DNA from 4 places in the Spiroplasma sp. SV19 genome. Region 1 is predicted to be linked to each of the others. Evidence: riboswitches for the same ligand, from Rfam matches in the RefSeq annotation. Region 1 holds a riboswitch; each other region holds the start of a gene.
What was found. A riboswitch is a leader RNA that binds a small molecule or an ion and turns the genes downstream of it on or off. The one in region 1 is predicted to bind cobalamin.

Region 1 (5,249 bases):
TTTTGGAAGTAAGGCAGTAATATTTTGATTATTTAAGTAAATTTTCCCACTGCGTGGTTTTCTTTTCCCTAATAAAAGTTTTAAAAAATATAACTGTGAAAATTTGTTTTCAAAATAAGTTCCTAGAACCTCTTGGCTATTAACGTCAAAATTTAAATCAGTAAAAACCATTTTTTTATAACGTTTATATTTTAAATTACTAATCTTTAATCCCATTAAAACACCACTCTTCTAGTTATTTTTATTATACCCAAATAAAAATAATAAAAAACACTTATTCTTAAGTTAATGATTTTATTAACCCTCCATAGTGTTTTATATAAATTACATAATTTTATATCTAATTTCCATCCCTAAACTCAATCTTGGTTGATAATCTAACCCTTCAATATTTAACACAAAATTAAATGTTGTCGGGATTTTAACTAAACTATTAGCAGGTTCGTCTAACTTCTTAATTTGATTACCCTTTGGGGGAATAATTTTTTTAAGATTAAGTTTTTTATTAAGACCCTTATTTTCACTAATAAAATTATCAATAAAAGTTTTTGCTTTTTCTTCCAAATACTTTGTATTTATTGCATTACTTAAATCATTAAAATCTAATTTACTCTTATCAATTTCAATATTATTTTGTTCAATATAACCCTTGTATTTTTTCAGAACATATTCATTTAACTCATCACTTTCATTTGGAATAATTGGAATTTTAAAAGTTACTTTTTGTTCAACATTCATGTCAGTAAAACGCATTTTTCAAACCCCAGCTTCGAACCATTTCTCAGCTACTTTTAAACATTTCACAGCTAAAGTAACATTAACCATTTTATTTTCATCAAGAGTCAATTCTTGATCACTAAGAATGGTAAAGGTTGCCGCAAACGGGTAATCTAAATAAACGCGAAAATCATTAATTGCTGACACATCTTCTGCAAATCCTAATGGAGCAATTTTGCGTTGTGGTAAATTTAAAAAAAGAGTACTTAATTGATCGCTTGTGGGCTTAAAAAAATACTTTTGACTTCCCTCTTGCTTACGAATACCAAATGATTGATAAATATCACCTTGCAAAATTGTAAAATTACTCGGTAGTGTCGGTAAATTTTCCTCACTTTTATTATTTTGATTTAAATTTTGACAACTAACTAAACTTGTTGTCGTTGTTAGAGCCAATGATAAAATTAGTAAATTAGTTAATATTTTTTTCATAATTATAGAAAACTCCTTTCTTGAAAAGGATAAATAGGATTATGATTTAATTAAATATTAGTTAAAATAAAATCAAATAATTGGTCTTGTTCTCAAACATCGCGAAAAACTAAACCATCAATTCCAACCGAACAATAATTCGTTGGATTAGTACTAAATTTACAAAATGGATGTGTACTTGAGTAAATTGCTCAATAATTCTTATTAAAATCTGTTGTACGATAGTCAACTCTAATTAACAGACGTCCAAATGCTGTTTCATTAAGTCCAAAAAAATCTGAATCAGATGCTAACATATCACCTAAACTTACTAACGAATTATAAAAAGTAATTCTATCGACAACTTTCCCACTTTCATCTTTTATTGTGATTTTAACACTATTAACGTGATATCCATCCGTACCATTTTGTGAAGTTTTTTCCGTAATTGATGGAGTTACTTGTTGTAATGTTATATTTGCTATAGTTGTTGCACTAATCGTTAAACTTGTTAATGCAGTTAATATATTTTTAACCATGCTTTTGTTCTCCTCTTGTTTTTTATGCTTATATTTTTATTTTATGTGTAAAATAAATTAATCCTATTTACCTAGTAGGACTCTTATTAAATTTATAAGGCCGGTCTACTGGCTTAACTTCATCCTACTAGTTAACCCTTCCCAAATTATTATTCAGTGGTTTATTAACATTCGTCAGTTTTACAGTTGCTAGGACAGCTTAAGACTTTCACTTAATTCCCTTTAATCCTTTATAAACTTTTAAAGTAGTCTACTTTTATTATAAACAAAAAAAAAAAAAAAACACTTTTATCTTGTTAAGATAAAAGTTTTCTTCCTTACTCTGCTTTTTGATTATCAGATTTTGGTTTTGCTGTTTTTTTATTAAGTTCTTTTTGTGTTTTTGATGCTGCTTCTGTTTGCTTTACTAATTCTTCTTTTTTATTAAATTTAGATTTAAAGCGCTCAACACGTCCTGCGGCATTAGCAAATTGTTGGTTACCAGTATAGAAGGGATGGCATGAAGAACAAGTATCAACTTTCAATTCTTCCCCCTTAGTAGAACCACTCATGCGCTCTGTTCCACAAGTTGTACACATGATTTTAGTATCAAAATATTTTGGATGGATTCCTTCTCTTGCCATATAATTCACCTCTCTTTTAATAATATGGATGCATATTATTTGCACGTAAATAATGATAACACATATTATCAATAAAAACAAAAATTATTTAAGAATCTTTACAAATTAATTAATAGCAGTTTTAAAAGAGGTTACTTTTTCATTAAACATCTAATTCAAATTTCTTATGCGGTTAATTATTATTTTTGACCATAGTATGCATCTTTACCATGTTTACGATAATAATGTTTATCTAATAAACTCTGTGCTACTTTATTAGTGTCTTGGTTTAATAAATATGTTTGAAAAGCCATCTGACTAACGATTTCTAAAATCTTTGCATTTTTAACTGCTGCTAATGGTGAAGCACCAAATGTAAATGGCCCGTGGTTATTGCAAAGAATCGCGGGCATCATGTCGAGAGTTAGTTGATGATCGTTAAAAGTTTCAACAATTTTAACTCCCGTTTCATGCTCATAATTAGTAGTAATTTGTTCAACATTTAATGGTTTTGTACAAGGAATCGGTCCATAAAAAGTATCAGCATGGGTTGTTCCTAATGGTGGAATATCTAATCCACTTTGTGCTCATGTTGTAGCATAAATAGAATGAGTATGCGTAATACCACCAAGATCAGGAAAATGATTATATAAATAAAGATGGGTTGGGGTATCAGTTGAAGGAGAATACGAGCCTTCAACGATATTTCCCCTTAAATCAACAACAACCATTTTATCAACACTTAAATCATTGTAAGCAACCCCAGATGGTTTAATTACCATTAAACCACTTTCTCGATCAATCCCACTAACATTGCCTCATGTAAAGGTAATTAACTTATATTCTTCTAATAACAAATTAGCTGCTAATACATCAACTTTTAATTGTTCTAGCATCTTATCATCCTCCTTTTGTAAATTGCTGACGAACAAAACTTACCGCTGCTGCTAATGCTGATTCTGAATCAGGATCATCTTCATATCATGCTTCTAACATAAATGATCCTTGATAATTGTTTGCCTTTAAAAATTGAAAAATTTTAATAAAATCAACACAACCACTTCCAAATGGCACTTTTTTAAATTTACCAGGACTGCTTTTTGTTACAGCAATGGTATCTTTAACATGCAAACCTACTATTTCGGTTAATCCAAGTTCTAATTCAGAAATAACATTTTTGCCACATCAAGCAGATAAGTTCCCAAGATCTGGATAAACTGCTAATCACGGTGAAGGTACTGCTTTTTTTAAAATTAAATATTTAGTAATTGTATTTAAAAAAGGATCATCCATAGTTTCTAATGCTAACATAACACCATAACGGTTTGCGATTGCTAACCCTTTTTGTAAATTTTTTAAAAAATTTGCTGCTGTCACATCAGTTTTTTGTTCATAATATACATCATAACCAGCGAGTTGAATAATTCGAACTCCCAACTTAACAGCTAACTGAATGCATTGCTCTAGTAATTGTAAAGAATAATCTTGGATTTGTTTGTCCAAACTTCCTAAGGGGTATTTTCGTTGGGCAGAAAAACAAATTGAACGAATTTTAACACCAGTTTTTGCTTGTAAAAAATTAATTTCAGTAATTTCCTTCTCTGTTCATTCTAATCGTGCTAAGCGTACCTCTGATTCATCAATTGATAATTCAATAAAATCAAACTGATATTTTTGGGCAAGAGCAAATTTTTTTACTCACGGAACTGGAGGTAAGGCCTTTTCATAAATGCCAAATTGATTTTTCATGATTATTGTCATTTCGTTTGCAACTGTTGTTGAAAACTTAAAGCTGCTTCACGAGGATCTGCTGCATCTCGAATTGCCCGACCAGCAATAACAATATAAATTGGAAAGGCAGTAAATAATGCTAAATCTGTAATTTCAACTCCTCCAGTAAGAGTAACTTTAAAACCTAAAGCAACTAACTGGGTAATCTTATCAAAATCAGCAGCTCCTCACTGACTTCCGGCTGCTTGCGCATCACGTGAACGATGATAAACAACTTGTTCAACCCCAACTGCTCGTCAAGATTTCGCTTGTTCAAAATCCCATTGCCCTGTTAATTCAATTTGCATATCTTTTTTAGCTGTTTTTGCTAGTGTTACAACATTTTTAATCGTAGCAAGATCAGCACAGCAAATTACGGTAATAATATCTGCTTTCGCCGTGAAAAGCATTTCCCCTAAAATTTTTCCTGCATCAGCAATTTTTCCATCGGTTAAAACAATTTTGTTGGGATAACATTCTTTAATTGCTGTTATTGCGCGTTTTCCTTCAGCACATAATAAAATAGTTCCCACTTCAATTACATCAACAATATCTCCGACCATTGTAAGAGTGGTCATTGCCTCTTCTAAGGTTAAACAATCTAAGGCAATTTGCAATAATGGTTTTTGCACATTAATTCCTCCTTTAACGAACATACTTCATATAGTCAATTGTTTTAATAATTTTTAATACTTCTGTCACACTTTTAGCTGCAATGATTTGCTCAATAATAGTTTGCTTTTCAAAAATTGCGACAATTTGTGGCAAGGCAATACTTAGATGGGTGTCCGCATCAACTGCCGCAAAACCAATTAATAATTCAACTTCTTGATTATTTGAAAATTTTACTGGTTGTTGAAGCGAAATTAAACTAAACGAATTCTTTAACACTCCATCTTCAGGACGAGCATGCGGCATTGCTAATTTGGGCGCAATAATATAATATGGTCCCATTTCCTTTGTATTCGCAATGACATGATCTGCATATGCTGCTGTTACAGCCTGACTTTTTTGTAAAGGCAGAAAACATTTATAAACAGCCTCTTCTCAGGTTTGAGCAGTTTGCTGTAAACAAATTGAATTATTTTCTTGCAATGAGGTTAGAAAATCAACATTATTATGAGACATTAGGTTTTAAGTTCTTTGCTAA
Region 2 (5,249 bases), 550 kb from region 1:
TAATTATTGTCTGGATTTTTTCCTGTTCAATAATTTTATTATTAATATTACCTGTTACAAAAGTTCCGACTGCAATTAAGTCATATCCTAATGCCTTTGCCTCTTTTAAATTTGTTAAATCAATCCCACCAGAAGCCATATATATTTTGTTTGGAAAAAAGGTTTTTATTGTTTGAATAAAATTTAATTTAAAAGCAGTTGCTGGAAAAATCTTAATGATTTCTCAGTCAGCATTAACAATATTAGTTACTTCTTGCAACGTCATTGCTCCTGGAATATATATTAGTCCTTTGCGATGACAAAAATCACTAATAGCACGGTTAAAAATAGGTCCAACTAAAAATTGCGCCCCCGCTTCAGCAGCTTGCATTGCCTCTGTTAATGTTAAAACGGTTCCAGCCCCAATTAAAATTGATGGGTATTTTTTTCGTAATGTTTTAATTAATAATTCAACTTTGGGAATTGTAAAAGTTAATTCTAAACATGTTACTTGCAAATTGATTAACATTTCACAAAATTTTTGTGCAACATTATAATCTTGATTACGAATGACATAAAAAACTTTCTGTTCTAAAATTTTGGCAAAAAGATTCATTGCTTAACCGATATATTTTTTAATTCTTTGAATAATAGCATCTTGATCCAAGCCTTTGTATTTAATAACGGCATCAACACTCCCTGATAAACCATAGTCATTAACACCAATCACCAAACCAGTTTTGCCAACAAATTTATATCAAACATAATCATTAGAAAACTCAATCGCAATTACTTTTGCAAAGTTTTTTGGAAGTACTTTTTCTTGATAGTCCCCCGGTTGTTGTTCAAATAGTTCAACACAAGGCATGGAAACAACACGGATATTTTCGTTAATTGCTTTCGCAGCATTAATTGCGACCGGTACTTCTGTTCCTGTTGCAATAATAATTGCTGTTAATGGTTTTGTCGTATCTTCAGACACAACAATATATCCTCCTTGTAAAGTTTGTTCATAACAAGTCTCTGTTAACTGATATGGTGTATCTTGTCGCGATAAAATTAATGCACTAGGAGTTGACTTTGCTTCAACAGCAAGTTTTAAACAACCAATTGCTTCTTTAATATCTGCTGGACGTAAAACATTTAAATTTGGACAATTCCGTAACATTGCTAATTGTTCAACTGGTTGGTGCGATTTACCATCAAAACCAACCCCAATTGAATCATGTGAATAAGCAAAAATAACAGGTAAATTTTGAATACATGCCATTCTAAGGCATGGTTTCATATAATCAGAAAAAATTAAAAATGTTGAGTTAAAACTTTTTAACCCTTGATGTAATTCAATTCCAATACTAATTGTACCCGCTGCAAATTCACGAACACCAAAATGAATATTATTATTTTGGGGACTATTAATTGTTCATGATCCATTATAACCAATAATCTTTGTGGCTGTACCCAAATCAGCACTCCCACCAAACATATTATTAGAACAGTTTTGTTGATAATGTTTAAAGACATCACCCATAATAATTCGTGTTCCTGCTTTTTTACTTTTATCAGTTGTTAATAACGATTTAAAAGCTGTTAAATCAACAACTGGTGAATTAAATAATTGTGCATATTCTAGTGGGAAAGCAGTTTGATAAGCTGCTAATTTTGTTAATCATCCTTGATATGCTTTTTCACCACGTTTAATAAAAGTATCATTTCAATAAGTTTTGACATCTGGGTCAACATAAAATTGGGGATGTTCAAAATCATAAAAGGTTTGAACTTGTTGCATTTCTTCGGGAGTAAATGGTGATGAATGCATTGGTGAACCTTGTTTTGGGTGACCATAACCAATAATTGTTTTACATTCAATTAAAGTTGGTTTATCACTCTTTTGTGCGACTGATATTGCCTTTTTAATTGCTGTTAAATCCTCATCCGCATTCTCAACAAGAATATAATTTCAATTTTGAGCTTCAAAAAACTGTTGATAATTTACTTTTAAAACTTCCTCACATTTGGTATCTAATTGACAGTCGTTTGAATCATATAACATAATTAACTTATTTAGTTTTCATACTCCAGCTAGCTGGATTGCTTCAAGTGCTCCCCCTTCTTGTAAATCACCGTCACTACACAAAACATAAGTATAATGATCAATAATGTCATATCCTGGTTTATTAAATTTAGCAGCTAAATGTTGTTCAGCTAATGCCATTCCAACCCCATAGCCAACTCCTTGTCCTAATGGTCCCGATGAATTATCAACCCCCGGGGTTACTCCATATTCGGGATGAGCTGGTGTTTTTGAATTAATATGACGATATTTTTTTAAATCATCAATTGTTAAATCATAACCAGCAAAATGTAAAATCGCATACTGCAGCGTTGAAGCATGTCCTGGTGATAAAACAAACCGATCACGATTAATTCAGTCAGGAACAGCTGGGTTAGCAATTAAATTATTTAAATAAATTGCTTGCATCATTGGCGCTGCACTCAAAACAATTCCTGGGTGACCAGTTTTATTATAGATAATTGGATCTAAACCTAAAATTCGTAAGTTACTTAAACTTTTTGTTTCAATATTATTATTTGTATCTTTCATTTACTTTTCCTCCTCATAAATCTAAAATATTACCGATAATTATTTTTAAATTAAACAAAAAACTTTATTATCTATCATTACCAAGTTCTGCATAATAAAGGCCATCTTTTCTGCAAAATTATCATTATCAGCATCAACAACAATGAAATGATAATCATTTTTTAATTCATGATATAAAACCTCATATTGTTCATTTAATTTTTCTCAATAATAGTATGGAGTCTCTAATTCTAATACTCGACCCCGATTATTAACTCGTTCAACAGCTTTTGCTGTGGAAACTTTTAAATAAATAATAACATCAAATCCTAATTTCTGCTTTAAAATTGGGGTAATAACATTTTGAAAAAAACGATTGTAAACTTTAAAATCAACATCATTCATAATTTCTAGCAAATGTGAAACCCGAACAAAAACAGGGTCTTCTAAAATTGTTCGATCAAAGACAGTATTTGTTAAATTATCAATTGCAAAAAATTGTTCAATTCTCGTTGTCAACATATAAATTTGCATCTTAAAGGCAAAACCTTTCATATCCTGATAAAAATCATTAAAATATGGGTTCTCTTCTACGGGTTCTTTAAATAAATTATAATTTAACTGTTGACATAATGCTTCACTAACTTTTGTCTTACCAGCACCAACAGTCCCAAAAACAGCAATTTTCATTTTCTATTCCTTCCTTATGTTATTTAATTAGTTGCGTTGCCGTTGCTAAAGCCAATTGCACCATTGCCATAAAATTATTTTGACGTTCCATTGCCGAAGCTGTTTGTTTTGTCACAAGATTATCAGAAATAGTTAGCAATGTTGCTGCCTGTTTTTTAGTAACAACTGCATTAGCAAACAAAGCATATGATTCCATTTCTACAACATCTAAATTATGTTCTTTGGTAAATGCTAATGAACTATCATAACGATAAAAAACATCAGCAGCATGAGCAATCCCAGTATGTGTTTTAATTCCTTGCGCTACCGCCACTTCTTCAATTGTATTAAATAAGGTCTCACTTGCAGGAATTAGATTTGAATCAATATTTGCAGCAATCTTGGCATAATTACTTTCTCCAAATGCTTCACGAACATTAAAAATATCGTATAATTTTAACTCTGTTTTATAACTACCCGCAGAACCAATACGGATAATATAATCAACATCATAAAATTTAAATAATTCATATGAATAAATCCCAATACTGGGGCAACCCATCCCACTTCCAGCAATTGTAATTTTAACATTTTGATATTTTCCGGTATATATGAACATATTTCGAACTTCATTAACTAACTTATAATCTGTTAAATATTTTTCAGCAATTGCTTTTGCTCGTAATGGATCACCAGGCATTAAAACAACTTTTGCAATGTCTGTTTCTTTTGCATTAATATGTGGTGTCATTTTGTATTTCCTTCCTTTATTTATCCTTTGATTGGATTAACAGTCCTATTAATTAAGTTATTATTTAAAATTTTGGTTTCAACAATAAATTTAAACAAAACGAAAAGGAATATTTTAAGATATTCATATAAGAAATGTTTAATTAACAGTTTTATTTTTATTTCATAAATTAAGTTAATAAAAAAATTAAAATTATAAAGAATTTTAAAATTAATTTTATTAAACTTAAAAATTTTCTAATTATTATATTTTAAATAATGCCTTAATAGGATTATCACTTTAAATTAACAACTAAAAAACGCTTTTTGACGTCTTTCAAATTATTATTTAATAGTTTTTAACTAATAAATAAATTAATTATCCAACCCCAGGGATAATAACTATAAAGGCAGCACTGATAAAATATCAATGTTTTTTAGATCGGTCTACTGGCTCAGTTTCACTTTACTCGCTATTCCTTCTCAAGAAGTATCTTCTCAATGGCATAATGTTAGCTTTCATCCACTTTACAGTTGCTGGGACAGCCTAGGACTTGCACCTAATTCCCGTAACATCCAAAATTGCTTTTTAAAGTTGTTAAAGTAATAATATAAAGTTTATTTTTAAAATGCAAGTTAAAATTAAACTTTTTTGTGAAAACCATACACATTTAAGACCACCTAAATCTTTAAAATTAAATTAGAAGGTTTAAAATGATAGCAAGTATTATTACAGAAAACGAGTTATATAAATTACATCGTGGTTTTAAAAAATGATATGGGCAAGTTGCAGCAACTAAGGAAACAAATTATATTTATAATAATTCATCGAATTATTTTAATTTATGTCATAAATATTATCTTAAAACCCATTCATTAAATCAGTTAATTAAATTATTTTATAGAGAGAAACAAACATTTTACAATTAATCAAACAAAATTAAAGAGTTTTTAAAAAATTCTTATAGTTTTGAGTGATTTAAAAAACATTCAACACAACCAAAAACTATTTATTATGTTTATGATAAATCTTATAAAATGAAAGTAGCACAAATGATTAAAAATTATCGTGAAAATTATGGCACAGGAATTTATGAGTTTTATAATTTAACATTGGCAAATTATTTTACATATCAAAATAAGCCGATTAGACATAATATTAAAACATTAATGAAATGAGATAAAACATTTAATCAATATTTTAAAAATAAACGGAAAAAGAGATTTTATAAACGTTATGAAATGCATGAATTAGGGCATATCCAACATGATGTTAAAGTATTAACTA
Region 3 (5,249 bases), 430 kb from region 1:
TGATCAATAAAGATGATAAAACTATATATTAATGTAATAAATGTTTACTACCTGTTGATTATTTTGGATAAAAATAAATTGATATTAATTAGTTAGTTAGATTTAAAATAAATTTGTGATTATTGTGCAATAATGAAAAAATACCAGTTATTCAGCTGGTATTTTTTCATTATTAGCATCAGAATCAAGGTGGGTGAGTGGTGATGCTTCTAACTGTGGTTTGTTTTTATGAACGTATTTAATAAATTTTTTGTTAAATAAATAAGGTCATTTGGGATATAATGTTTGCATTAATTTATAAATGATTGGATATAGCACGGCACAAATAACGGCGTTACCGGTTCCGTGAATCGCATCAAAGACAAGACCATTAATTCAATATGCTAGTCCCACACTGGGGCTATATAAGACTGCTGTTTGGATTGCATACAATGATCCAAATAGATAGCCCATTAAGCCACAAATAATTATCATCATTCATCATCATCAATAAACAAATTGTTTACAAAGAAACATAATAATGCCGTATAAGTTAAAAATAATAAAGTACATAATACTTCAATCAGCAACGCCAAAGTAAACCATATTTAATGCACAATAAACATTGATAATCCCAAACCCAACTTCAAGGGTAAAGAAAATAATACTAAACATTAAAATGAAAGTAACAAATTCAATGTTTGGTAAAAAAGCAAAGGCAATTTTCAAAGCGAGAGCTAAACCACTGAAAAGGGCAATGACGGTCATTTTTAAGGTTACTTTTAGAGTTGAGGGTCAAATATCTTCTTTCTTAATTTTTTTCACATTTATTCACTCATTTCTAAGGGTTGGTTACATTATTAATAACAAAGCGAAAGACATTATCCGTGTTTGGGGTTAATCAAAGTAAATCAATTCCAACATTACAAGAATTGTTTGAACCATGACAATCCTTATTAATGTGTTCTGCATCGGGCTGATTGTTATCACCACTTTGAATGTTAAAGTATTTTACTTTAGGGTCTAATTCAACCGTCCCAACTCGTTTGACAAAAGTACCAATTGTGCTAGAAGATAAACCAAAATCATTTGGATAGTTAACTAAAACATCAGCTAGATTAGCAGCATGTTGAACATTTAATCCTTTTGTAAAGTAAACACTATAATCTTCTTTTTGACCAAGAATAGTTACGGTATAAGTACTTTGAGAATTGTTTTTACGATGTTCTTGATAGTATTTTGGAATATAATACAAGTTTAAAACAATAGCCGTTAAAAGAATTAACGCTAAGGGTAGATAACGTAAATATTTTTTTCATGAAAAATTTTTCATTTTTAATAATTCCTTTTAAAAATAGTGGTAATAAAAACCCATTCTTGAGGAAAACATTATTATATTTATGAGAGGCAAAGTATTATTTAACGATAATAAATTATTTACTCACAAATACCACAATCCCAGGGATATTTATTTTTACCAAGAGTTAACGGCAGGTCTACTGGCTTAGAATCATTTTACTAATTGTCTCTTCCCAAAAAAAGTTTTTCAGTGAGTAAATACAATGTTCATCATCATTACAGTTGCTGGGACAGCTTGAGAATATTAACTCAATTCCCTTTTCAAAACATTCCTTAATGTTTACCGCTAATTCAAATGAAAGCGTGGTGCTTTACGGTTTAATTATAAACTAAAATTTTTCTTGCGGAAAGGGTTTTGAGGTCTCTTTTTCTTTTCTACTAGGAACAGCGGAATTAAAACTAACAAATAATTATTGTAACTTTAACAATATCTTTTACAAGTAATAAAAAATAGATTAAAATTATTTTATATAGGAGAATAATGATTATGACAGATATTAAGTTAATTGCTGTTGATTTAGATGGAACAGCCTTAAATTCAACTGGTGAAATGTCACCGTATACATTACAAGTTTTAAAAGGCTTAGCTACTAAAGATATTAAGTTAGTAATTGCGACCGGGCGACCACTATATCAAACAAAACATATTGTAACAAAGTTAGGCTTAACTGATGCGAATGATTTTACTGTCAGTTTAAATGGTTCAGTTGTGGCAAATAATGCGACAGAAGAAATTTTATTTTGTGATTATTTTGATCCGCAATTATTACGAGAGCTTTATACTGATGTCTTAGCATTTGACTTAGACACATTAATTATGTTTGACGCTGATCATTCTTCGTTTAATAAAATGTTGTTACATTGTAAAGGGTTTGAAGATAAAATGACAAAACACTATTTATCATCTTTTACAGAAGTTCAAGACGAAGTAACGGCATGTTTATATACAAATAATTTTAATGTTAATGTTAATAAAATTTATATTAGTAGTTATACTTCTGATATTAATCGTCTTGTTGCAAAGTGAAAAGATAAAATTGAAATTTCACAAGAAATCCGTGGTGATCGTTCGGCGTTAGAGGTTACTAGTCGTCATATTAATAAAGCGAGTGGTATTGCACAAATTTGTCAAAAATACCAGTTAAAAGCTAAGAATGTGATGGCGTTTGGTAATGAACATAATGATGTTGCAATGTTACAGTGAGCTGGCATTGGTGTGGCAATGGGGAATGCTCCGGATGATGTTAAAGGAATTGCTAATTTGGTAGCTGAAGATAATGACCATGATGGAATTGCCAAAGTAATTGAAACGATAGTTTTTGGAGCATAATAAGAAATCGTTGCTATTAAAGTTAGCAATAAATTTCATTATGCTAACTTTTTTTCAGCAAAAAATGATATTTTAAATTGTTTTTGCGCAAAACTTTTGTTACAGTAAGAATATTATTTCAAAAAAAGGATTAAAAAAATGAAAGTAATTGAAAAAACCCCGCATAAAAAAACGTTAAATGATGGTTATCATAAATTTTGTTTTAATTGATGACGTCTCTTGGGGATGATAGTATTATTTCCGTTAGTTTATTTCTGATCAAAAAAATATGTTAAAGATTTTTTTACATTTACTCAAACATATCAACGTAGTGGGTTAATGACAATTGACGCAACAACATTTGATTTTAATAGTTTTGCGGTATATCAGCAAGATGTTATTGCCAAAAAATTAGATCAATTTAATTTTAGTTTTAGTACAGAAGAAATAGCAGCCATGAAAACTGCAACAATTTTAAATCAGCATCAAGACCCAATTAGTATCCTTTATTTACAACATTCTAATTCAAACAAATGGGTAATTGGTTTACACGGTTGAACAGAAAACAAGTATTTAGGGCTGCGACAAGTATTTTATTTTTATCAGCAAGGTTATAATGTCTTAACTTTTGACAGTGTTGCTCATGGTTTAAGTGGGGGGAATTATACTGGGATTGGTTACTTGAATGCACAAAACTTAAGTGATGTTATTCAATGACTTCAAGCTAATTATCATCCGCAAGAAATTGGGTTAATTGGAAATAGTATGGGTGCTGCTTGTTTAACAAAATATTTAATTGATGAAGGTTATCAAAATCCACTTGTGCATTGAGCAGTTAGTGATTGTGGTTTTAGCAATTTATTAGTGCAATTTCGATATGTGATGCAATATCGTTATCAACATCCGTGGTGGTTAATTAGTTTTGGTTTAACAAAGAAATTTAAGAACGAAATTGGTTTTAAGTTACGAAAATATAATTTATTAAAACAAGCGAAACGATTAAAAGATTTTCCAATGTTAATTTTCCATGGTGATCATGATGATTTTGTTCCTTATTTTATGAGTAAAGAATTTTTTACAAGAAAAGTCAAATATGAACGACCCGGACAAAGTCAACTATTATCATTATTAAACGTTAACCATGTTGAAGCAATTTCAAAGGGGCATCAAGTTTATATTGCGGCAATTAAAGCATTTTTAATCCAACAAGAAAGGAAATAAGAATGAAATTACAAAAAAAATATGGCTTTTGACAAATTTTAGCGTTAGCAATTTCAGCAACATTAGGTTCTTCAATTTTAGTTTCGTTTGGGCAAGTTGCTTTTCAAGCTCAGTTTAACCCTATCTTAATTATTGTTGCTTGAATTTTAGGGGGCTTATTAGTTTTACCAGAAATGTTATTACTATCTGAAGGAGCTACTTCTTATCCTGAAAACGGTACAAGTTATTATTGAATTAAGCGTGCAAAGTGAAATGCTTGTTCATTTTGATTTGGTTGAATTATGGTGTTGTTTGTTAGTGCGACAGCTGTTGCGACAGCTTGCTTAGCATTGGGTAATATTTTAATTACATTATTAAAGTTAGATAACGAATGATATGGTAAATTGTTTGGAATTATAATTTTATTAGTGTTAGTTATTATGCAGGTTTTTGTTAAAAAAAGCAGTGGTTATTCACAAATTATTTTTGCTTTATTAAAAGGATTGCCCATTGCTTTAGTGCTAGTTATTGCGATGGTTTATGGTAATACTGCTAGTTTTACAGATGATACAATCCAGAAAAATTTAAGTCAAATTTATCTTTCATCATTTTTATTATTACCAGCAACAGCAATGACCATGTTTGCTTATTCTGGTATGGAAGCGATTACTTATGTTAGTGGTGAAGTGATTAATCCTCGCAAAAATATTCCCCGCGCAATGATTACTGCCACGATTGCTATTATTTTATTATATATTATTTTAGCAATTGGGTTATTAACAATTAATAAACCACAACAATGGTTAGGCCCAACGGGATTTAATAATGTCTGATATTATGCGATTAGTAATAATCCAGCTATTCCACCATTTTTAAATTATTTGTTTTCGATTTTAGCAATTTTTATTTTTGTGGGATCATTAAATTCATTTTTAGTTTATCACTCACGATTAATTTTTAAAATGAGTGAAGAAAAGGATTTTTTTGGATTTTTTCAAAAAACAACCAAGCGGACTAATATGCCATATTTAGCCATCCTGTTTTTAGTAAGCTTAGCAATTATTTACATTTTATGAACATCATTGTTTAATGTCACAAATTATTTTATTATTGCGGTTAGTGTTTTAAAATTTATTACAATGCTTAGTTTAATATATTTACGACAGAAAGATGCTAATTATCAACCACTTTATCAAAAACCACTTTTTATTATTTTGGTTATTTTAGCTTTAAGTTCTTGTACAATTACTTTTATTGGTTCAATTTTAGCAATGTACTATTATGCAATGGTTACAGCAAATATGTGAGAATTATGGAATTGTCTTATTGTATTGGGCGTAATGTTAAGTGGTTATCCGCTGTATTATTTAAAAAAATGAATAGCAGATAAAAAAAGAGCTAA
Region 4 (5,249 bases), 150 kb from region 1:
TCAATTTTTTCCTTGTTTTTTTCATATAATAAATTTTTTAAATAATCAGTGAAAAAAAGAAAACTTCATAATGGTGAAAAAATTAAATTACTTTCAATGTCATTAATTCTTCGCACTTGATTATCAATATAAATAGTTAAATCACTATATTTTAATAAAGTTGATTGGGGGTTACTTGTAATTAAAATAATTTTTGCCTTAATTTTTTCACGTTTTAATAAAGCCAATAATTTTTGCGTAAACGCATGCAAACCCCGCATTGAAAATACAATTAAAAGATCATCTTTCGTGATTTTTAAAATTTTACTTGTGACAATATTTTTTCCCTTTTCTAGGATTGAAGTCGAATACCCAAAATGAGTTAACATTCCACATAAATCATTTAAAGCAATTAGACTGTGTCCCATTCCAAAAGCATAAATTTTTTTTGCTCGATTAATTTCATCTAACAAACAATTAATTTTCTTTTGTTGGTCATCAAACATTAAAGCATTAATATAATTGGAAACTTGATAATTATCTTGAATTTTTTCTAAAATATTATTATCCTTATTATAATCAGAAATATTTGCTAAACTAATTCCTTTTAAAATCCCCAATTTATAAACATAATCACGAAGCCCGCTTACTTTTATTTTTTTGAAGAAAGCATAAATAAAGCTCATTCCAACCCCATAACGACAACTAACAGCTTTTAAATTGGAGTTAATTAAAAAATGGTAGTTTTGAATTGTAAAATTATAAAAATCTAATTCTTGTTCTGATAAAATACTTAAATCTAATATTACGTCTTGATATGAACTCATAAGTCATCTCCTTTTAAAATAATCCCCCATCATATTTTTGCCTTTTTTACTTTGTTTATATTCTTAATTAAATAATAACTTAAAAACAAAAAAAAAAAAAAATGACATTAATGGTAAATAATGTCATTTTTTCATAAAAATTAAAATTTTTTATTCATGGACAAAAATCCAACCTAATGCTCCAACTCCAATGAAAAGATTAGGTATGGCCCCTAAATAAGTTCAGGGTGATTGATAATCTGCTTTAACAAAGAATCCAATTAGGAAAATGACTGCTAAACTAGTAATTGCTAAAGCTCACAATAGTGATCAAAATCCCGGTTTAACTGATAGCGGAACTAAAATATATAAAATCCCTAGAATCAGTAATACTGGTCAACTTGTATCTCAACCATAAATTGAAGTTTTTGTTGGAACACCTGCTGCAAACAAGATTCCAATTATAATAATTCAAGCCGCACCAATAAACATTAAAATCTTTGGTCATGTCAAATTTTTCATATTTTTTTCTCCTTTCAATAATTAAATTAATTATACCGGAAAACTATGAAATTATTTTGGCATTTTTATAACCTTCAGTATTAAAAGAATTTACTTTTTTTGATTTTAAATATGTCAAAATGTTAGACGCACGAAAGGCATTATTAATTGCAGGAATTAGTTGTGGTGAAACATATTGGGCATTATTTTCACCTTTAATTTTAAAATAAAAACCTCAGTGGGGTAGTAGGTATTTTATTTTGTTAAAGCTATTATTTATTCAATCTTCTTGATAATTTAAATCAATCCGAAATACATTTTGGACATCTGTCTTGGACACTTTGATTGAACCTTTACTTACAAGGCTTAATGGAATGTTCATTCCCACTTGAATTTTGTTTTCAGTGCTACTTCAAACACCATAAATTGCCTTTTGAATATCTGTTTGCAATAAGCTCTCTCATCGATTTGAGTCTCATCATACAAATTTTGTTCCATTTACTCCTTGAACTGGATGCGAATCAGCAATTGTTCCATATTGTTCAAACTCTTTTTGAAAGCGATCATTTAATTGCTTCATATTTTTGCTATTTTTAATGTCTTGTCACTTATCTTGTGCCATCATTGTATATTCTCCAACAGCCGTATTTTGTGTTAAAAAGGGATCAGAAATATACATACCATTATTGGTTTTAGTAAATATTATTGGCTCATAAATCTGAGTTACAAGTCGCATATTAGCAGTATCACCAAATGATAACTTTTTCATCACTTCATCAATATTGGTAATATTCTTAAAATAGACATAAACATGACTTTCTTGGTTAAGATCTAACCAATTGTCTTTTTGAATGCTACTTCTTGCCGATGGTAAATAATAATTATCATAACCAACGGTAAATTGCTCTGATGCAGCAGTTTTCATCTGATAAATCCAATCTGGATCTTGATATGAAATAAACTCATCAATATTTTTACAAGCAATAATTGTGGCAGTTGGAGACAAAATAAATGCACTACTCAATAGCACCATTAGTATTTTTTTCATATTCTTTTTGAACTCTTTCTAGCAGATTAGCAATTGACAATTTAATTCTAGTTACAGTAAACAAAAAAGCATTCCCAAAATGCTTTTTATATAACAATCATTAAATTATTTGTTTGCAAAATAATTACATGACTCACACCCAGGAGTTATATAATAAGACTAATTAAATTTAGAAAGGTCTACTGGCTTAACTTCATCCTACTAACCGCCTTCCCAAAAAATATTTTCAGTGGCTTATGGTGTTCGTCCATATCACAGTTGCTGGGACAGCTCAAGATTTGCACTTCATTCCCTAACTCTAAATAACTATATATTAAATTGTCTAAAAATATCATATCATATTTTATTTATCTTGATAATAATTAATTACAAAAATTAAACTAAAAAAAGCAAGACCAGAAGTAAGACTAATTAAACTTGGTAATCAAATATTATGTAATTCAGCAAAATATGTTAAATTTGGATATAGATTAGAATCTAAAATTCATTCCGGAACTGATCAAAAGAACGCACTTCCCATAATTGACGATGAATAACTTGGTACTAATAAATAACCAATAATATTTAAAATTTTATCACTACGAACAACCCCAAGGGGAAAAAACAATCCTGCTAAAAAAGCAAAAACTAAAAAAACAGTAATTGCAGTTACTAAAATAACTTTTAAATCGTTCGAACAAAGAGCAACTAAAATTCCAATTAAAGAAGCAACTAAAGATCCTAAAATAATTGCTCAAAAAAAACTAAACCAGTTAATTCATTCAACATGAATTGCTTCGCCATAACTTAGAAAAGCAATTAAAAATAATCATAATGATCCGACTAAACTAGTAATCACATTAATTAAAATTAAAACAAAAACTAATTGATACATTGATGCTTTTAATAAATGTAGTTGCCGAGCAAAACTTGTTTTTCGGAATTCATAAAAAGCAATTGATAAATCAAGAATTCCATTTAAAACACCAACCAGCAAAATTGACCCTGGTAATGCTAAATAACTAGCATTACTATTAAACATATTAGTAACACGAACACTAATAAAGTATAGTAGCACGGGCAAAACTAATGTTATTAAATAAGTATGTAATGATTTAAATCAATATTTACTAACAATCCGTAATAATGGCAAATTCATGGTTACTCCTTGTCTAATTAAGCACTAATAATTGTTTCAATTCTAACATCATGTTTTTCAATTGGTAATGGTTCTGGTACTAATTGTTCAATAAAAGCTAACCCAATTACTGTTTTTTGATAATTCTTTAAAAAACGATCATAATAACCCTTCCCATAGCCTAACCGAAAATAATTTTGATCAAACGCAACGATTGGCACAACAATAATATCAATTTCGTTTTTATTAATTAAGGGCAATGTAATTAGTGGTTCATAAAGCCCATACCGTTGATTAAATTCTAAATCAGCAGTTAAATTAGTAATTTGATAAAATTGTAAATCATTTTCTACCATTCGGGGAAGAAAAACATTGATTTTTGCTGCCAATAATTTTTCAATAATTAAAGTTGTGCCAACTTCTCCTTTAATTGAATAATAAAGCGCAATATTTCTACTATTTTGAATTATATCATTATCAAAAAAGCAATTAAAAATTTGTTGCTCTTTTTGTTTTCGCAATGATGGCGTAATCTTTTGACGCAAGGTTATTTTTTCTTGTCGGATTTGTTGCTTATTATTACCTGACATTAACCAACACTACCTTCCATATCCATTTTAATTAATTGATTTAACTCAACAGCATATTCCATTGGAAGTTCTCTTGTAAAAGGTTCTAAAAACCCCATTATAATCATTTCTAAAGCTTCTTGTTCTGATAAACCACGACTTTGTAAATAAAATAATTGTTCTTCAGAAACTTTGCTAACGGTTGCTTCATGCTCAATTTGTGATTCATTATTATAAACTTTATTTTGTGGAATTGTATCTGAATGTGATTTGCCATCTAAAATTAAGGTGTCACATTCTACTCGTGCTTTTGAATACTGTGCTTTTGGTCCAATATGGACTAAACCACGATAATTGGCTGTTCCCCCATTAAAGGTCATTGATTTAGAAATAATTTTTGAAGAAGTATTTTTCCCCAAATGAATCATTTTTGAACCCGCATCTTGAATTACATTTTCTTTTGCCACAGCAATCGAAATACACTGCCCTTTACTATTGTTTCCTTTTAAAATAACACTTGGATATTTCATATTAATTTTTGACCCAATATTACCATCAATTCATTCCATTTGTCCATTTTCTTCAACAATGCTTCGTTTTGTTACTAAATTTAGAACATTATCACTTCAATTTTGCACTGTTGTATAGCGCATTTTAGCATTTTTACCGACAAAAATTTCAACAATAGCCGCGTGAAGAGAATCACGTGAATAAATTGGCGCCGTGCATCCTTCAATATAATGTAATTCTGCATCATCTTCCACAATAATTAATGTTCGTTCAAACTGCCCACTGTTTTGGTAATTAATTCGAAAATAAGCTTGCAATGGTTTTTCTAATTTAACTCCCTTGGGAACATAAATAAATGAGCCCCCTGACCATACAGCACTATTTAAAGCAGCATATTTATTATCCGTATTTGGGACTAATGTTCCAAAATATTTTTTAAATAACTCTGGATGTTCACGAAGCGCTGTATCACAGTCTAAAAAGAAAACTCCTTTTTCTTCAACTTCTTTTAACATACTTCCATAAACCGGTTCACTATCATATTGGGCTTTTATTCCTGCTAAATAATCACGTTCTGCAGCCGGTAATCCTAAACGATCAAAAGTATTTTTAATTTTCTCAGGAACTTCTTCTCACGTTGTAGCAATGTGATCAGTTGCTTTAATATAATAAACATAATCATCAAAATTCATAAATTCTAAATTTGGTCCCCAACTTGG

Region 2: another riboswitch for cobalamin. It lies ahead of deoD (purine-nucleoside phosphorylase); the one in region 1 lies ahead of E7Y35_RS04510 (hypothetical protein).
Region 3: another riboswitch for cobalamin. It lies ahead of E7Y35_RS06585 (hypothetical protein); the one in region 1 lies ahead of E7Y35_RS04510 (hypothetical protein).
Region 4: another riboswitch for cobalamin. It lies ahead of E7Y35_RS05235 (hypothetical protein); the one in region 1 lies ahead of E7Y35_RS04510 (hypothetical protein).

What each region holds. Positions count from the first base shown of each region.
Region 1 is NZ_CP045455.1:926,477-931,725, forward strand. It holds gene E7Y35_RS04500 (ATP-binding cassette domain-containing protein) at 1-216, opposite strand, end outside; gene E7Y35_RS04505 (hypothetical protein) at 325-1,209, opposite strand; gene E7Y35_RS04510 (hypothetical protein) at 1,260-1,727, opposite strand; cobalamin riboswitch at 1,809-1,975, opposite strand; gene rpmE (50S ribosomal protein L31) at 2,045-2,350, opposite strand; gene E7Y35_RS04520 (L-ribulose-5-phosphate 4-epimerase) at 2,530-3,225, opposite strand; gene E7Y35_RS04525 (L-ribulose-5-phosphate 3-epimerase) at 3,227-4,078, opposite strand; gene E7Y35_RS04530 (3-dehydro-L-gulonate-6-phosphate decarboxylase) at 4,081-4,731, opposite strand; gene E7Y35_RS04535 (PTS sugar transporter subunit IIA) at 4,745-5,227, opposite strand; gene E7Y35_RS04540 (PTS sugar transporter subunit IIB) at 5,217-5,249, opposite strand, start outside.
Region 2 is NZ_CP045455.1:373,042-378,290, forward strand. It holds gene E7Y35_RS01760 (bifunctional 4-hydroxy-2-oxoglutarate aldolase/2-dehydro-3-deoxy-phosphogluconate aldolase) at 1-595, opposite strand, end outside; gene tkt (transketolase) at 599-2,584, opposite strand; gene E7Y35_RS01770 (deoxynucleoside kinase) at 2,630-3,253, opposite strand; gene deoD (purine-nucleoside phosphorylase) at 3,273-3,983, opposite strand; cobalamin riboswitch at 4,385-4,556, opposite strand; gene E7Y35_RS01780 (hypothetical protein) at 4,676-4,891, shown strand; gene E7Y35_RS01785 (hypothetical protein) at 5,000-5,249, shown strand, end outside.
Region 3 is NZ_CP045455.1:1,351,731-1,356,979, forward strand. It holds gene E7Y35_RS06580 (hypothetical protein) at 148-804, opposite strand; gene E7Y35_RS06585 (hypothetical protein) at 821-1,312, opposite strand; cobalamin riboswitch at 1,452-1,641, opposite strand; gene E7Y35_RS06590 (Cof-type HAD-IIB family hydrolase) at 1,826-2,668, shown strand; gene E7Y35_RS06595 (alpha/beta hydrolase) at 2,807-3,868, shown strand; gene E7Y35_RS06600 (amino acid permease) at 3,871-5,249, shown strand, end outside.
Region 4 is NZ_CP045455.1:1,080,630-1,085,878, reverse strand. It holds gene E7Y35_RS05245 (MurR/RpiR family transcriptional regulator) at 1-806, opposite strand, end outside; gene E7Y35_RS05240 (hypothetical protein) at 957-1,307, opposite strand; gene E7Y35_RS05235 (hypothetical protein) at 1,351-2,334, opposite strand; cobalamin riboswitch at 2,490-2,675, opposite strand; gene E7Y35_RS05230 (hypothetical protein) at 2,678-3,472, opposite strand; gene E7Y35_RS05225 (5-formyltetrahydrofolate cyclo-ligase) at 3,490-4,041, opposite strand; gene sufB (Fe-S cluster assembly protein SufB) at 4,041-5,249, opposite strand, start outside.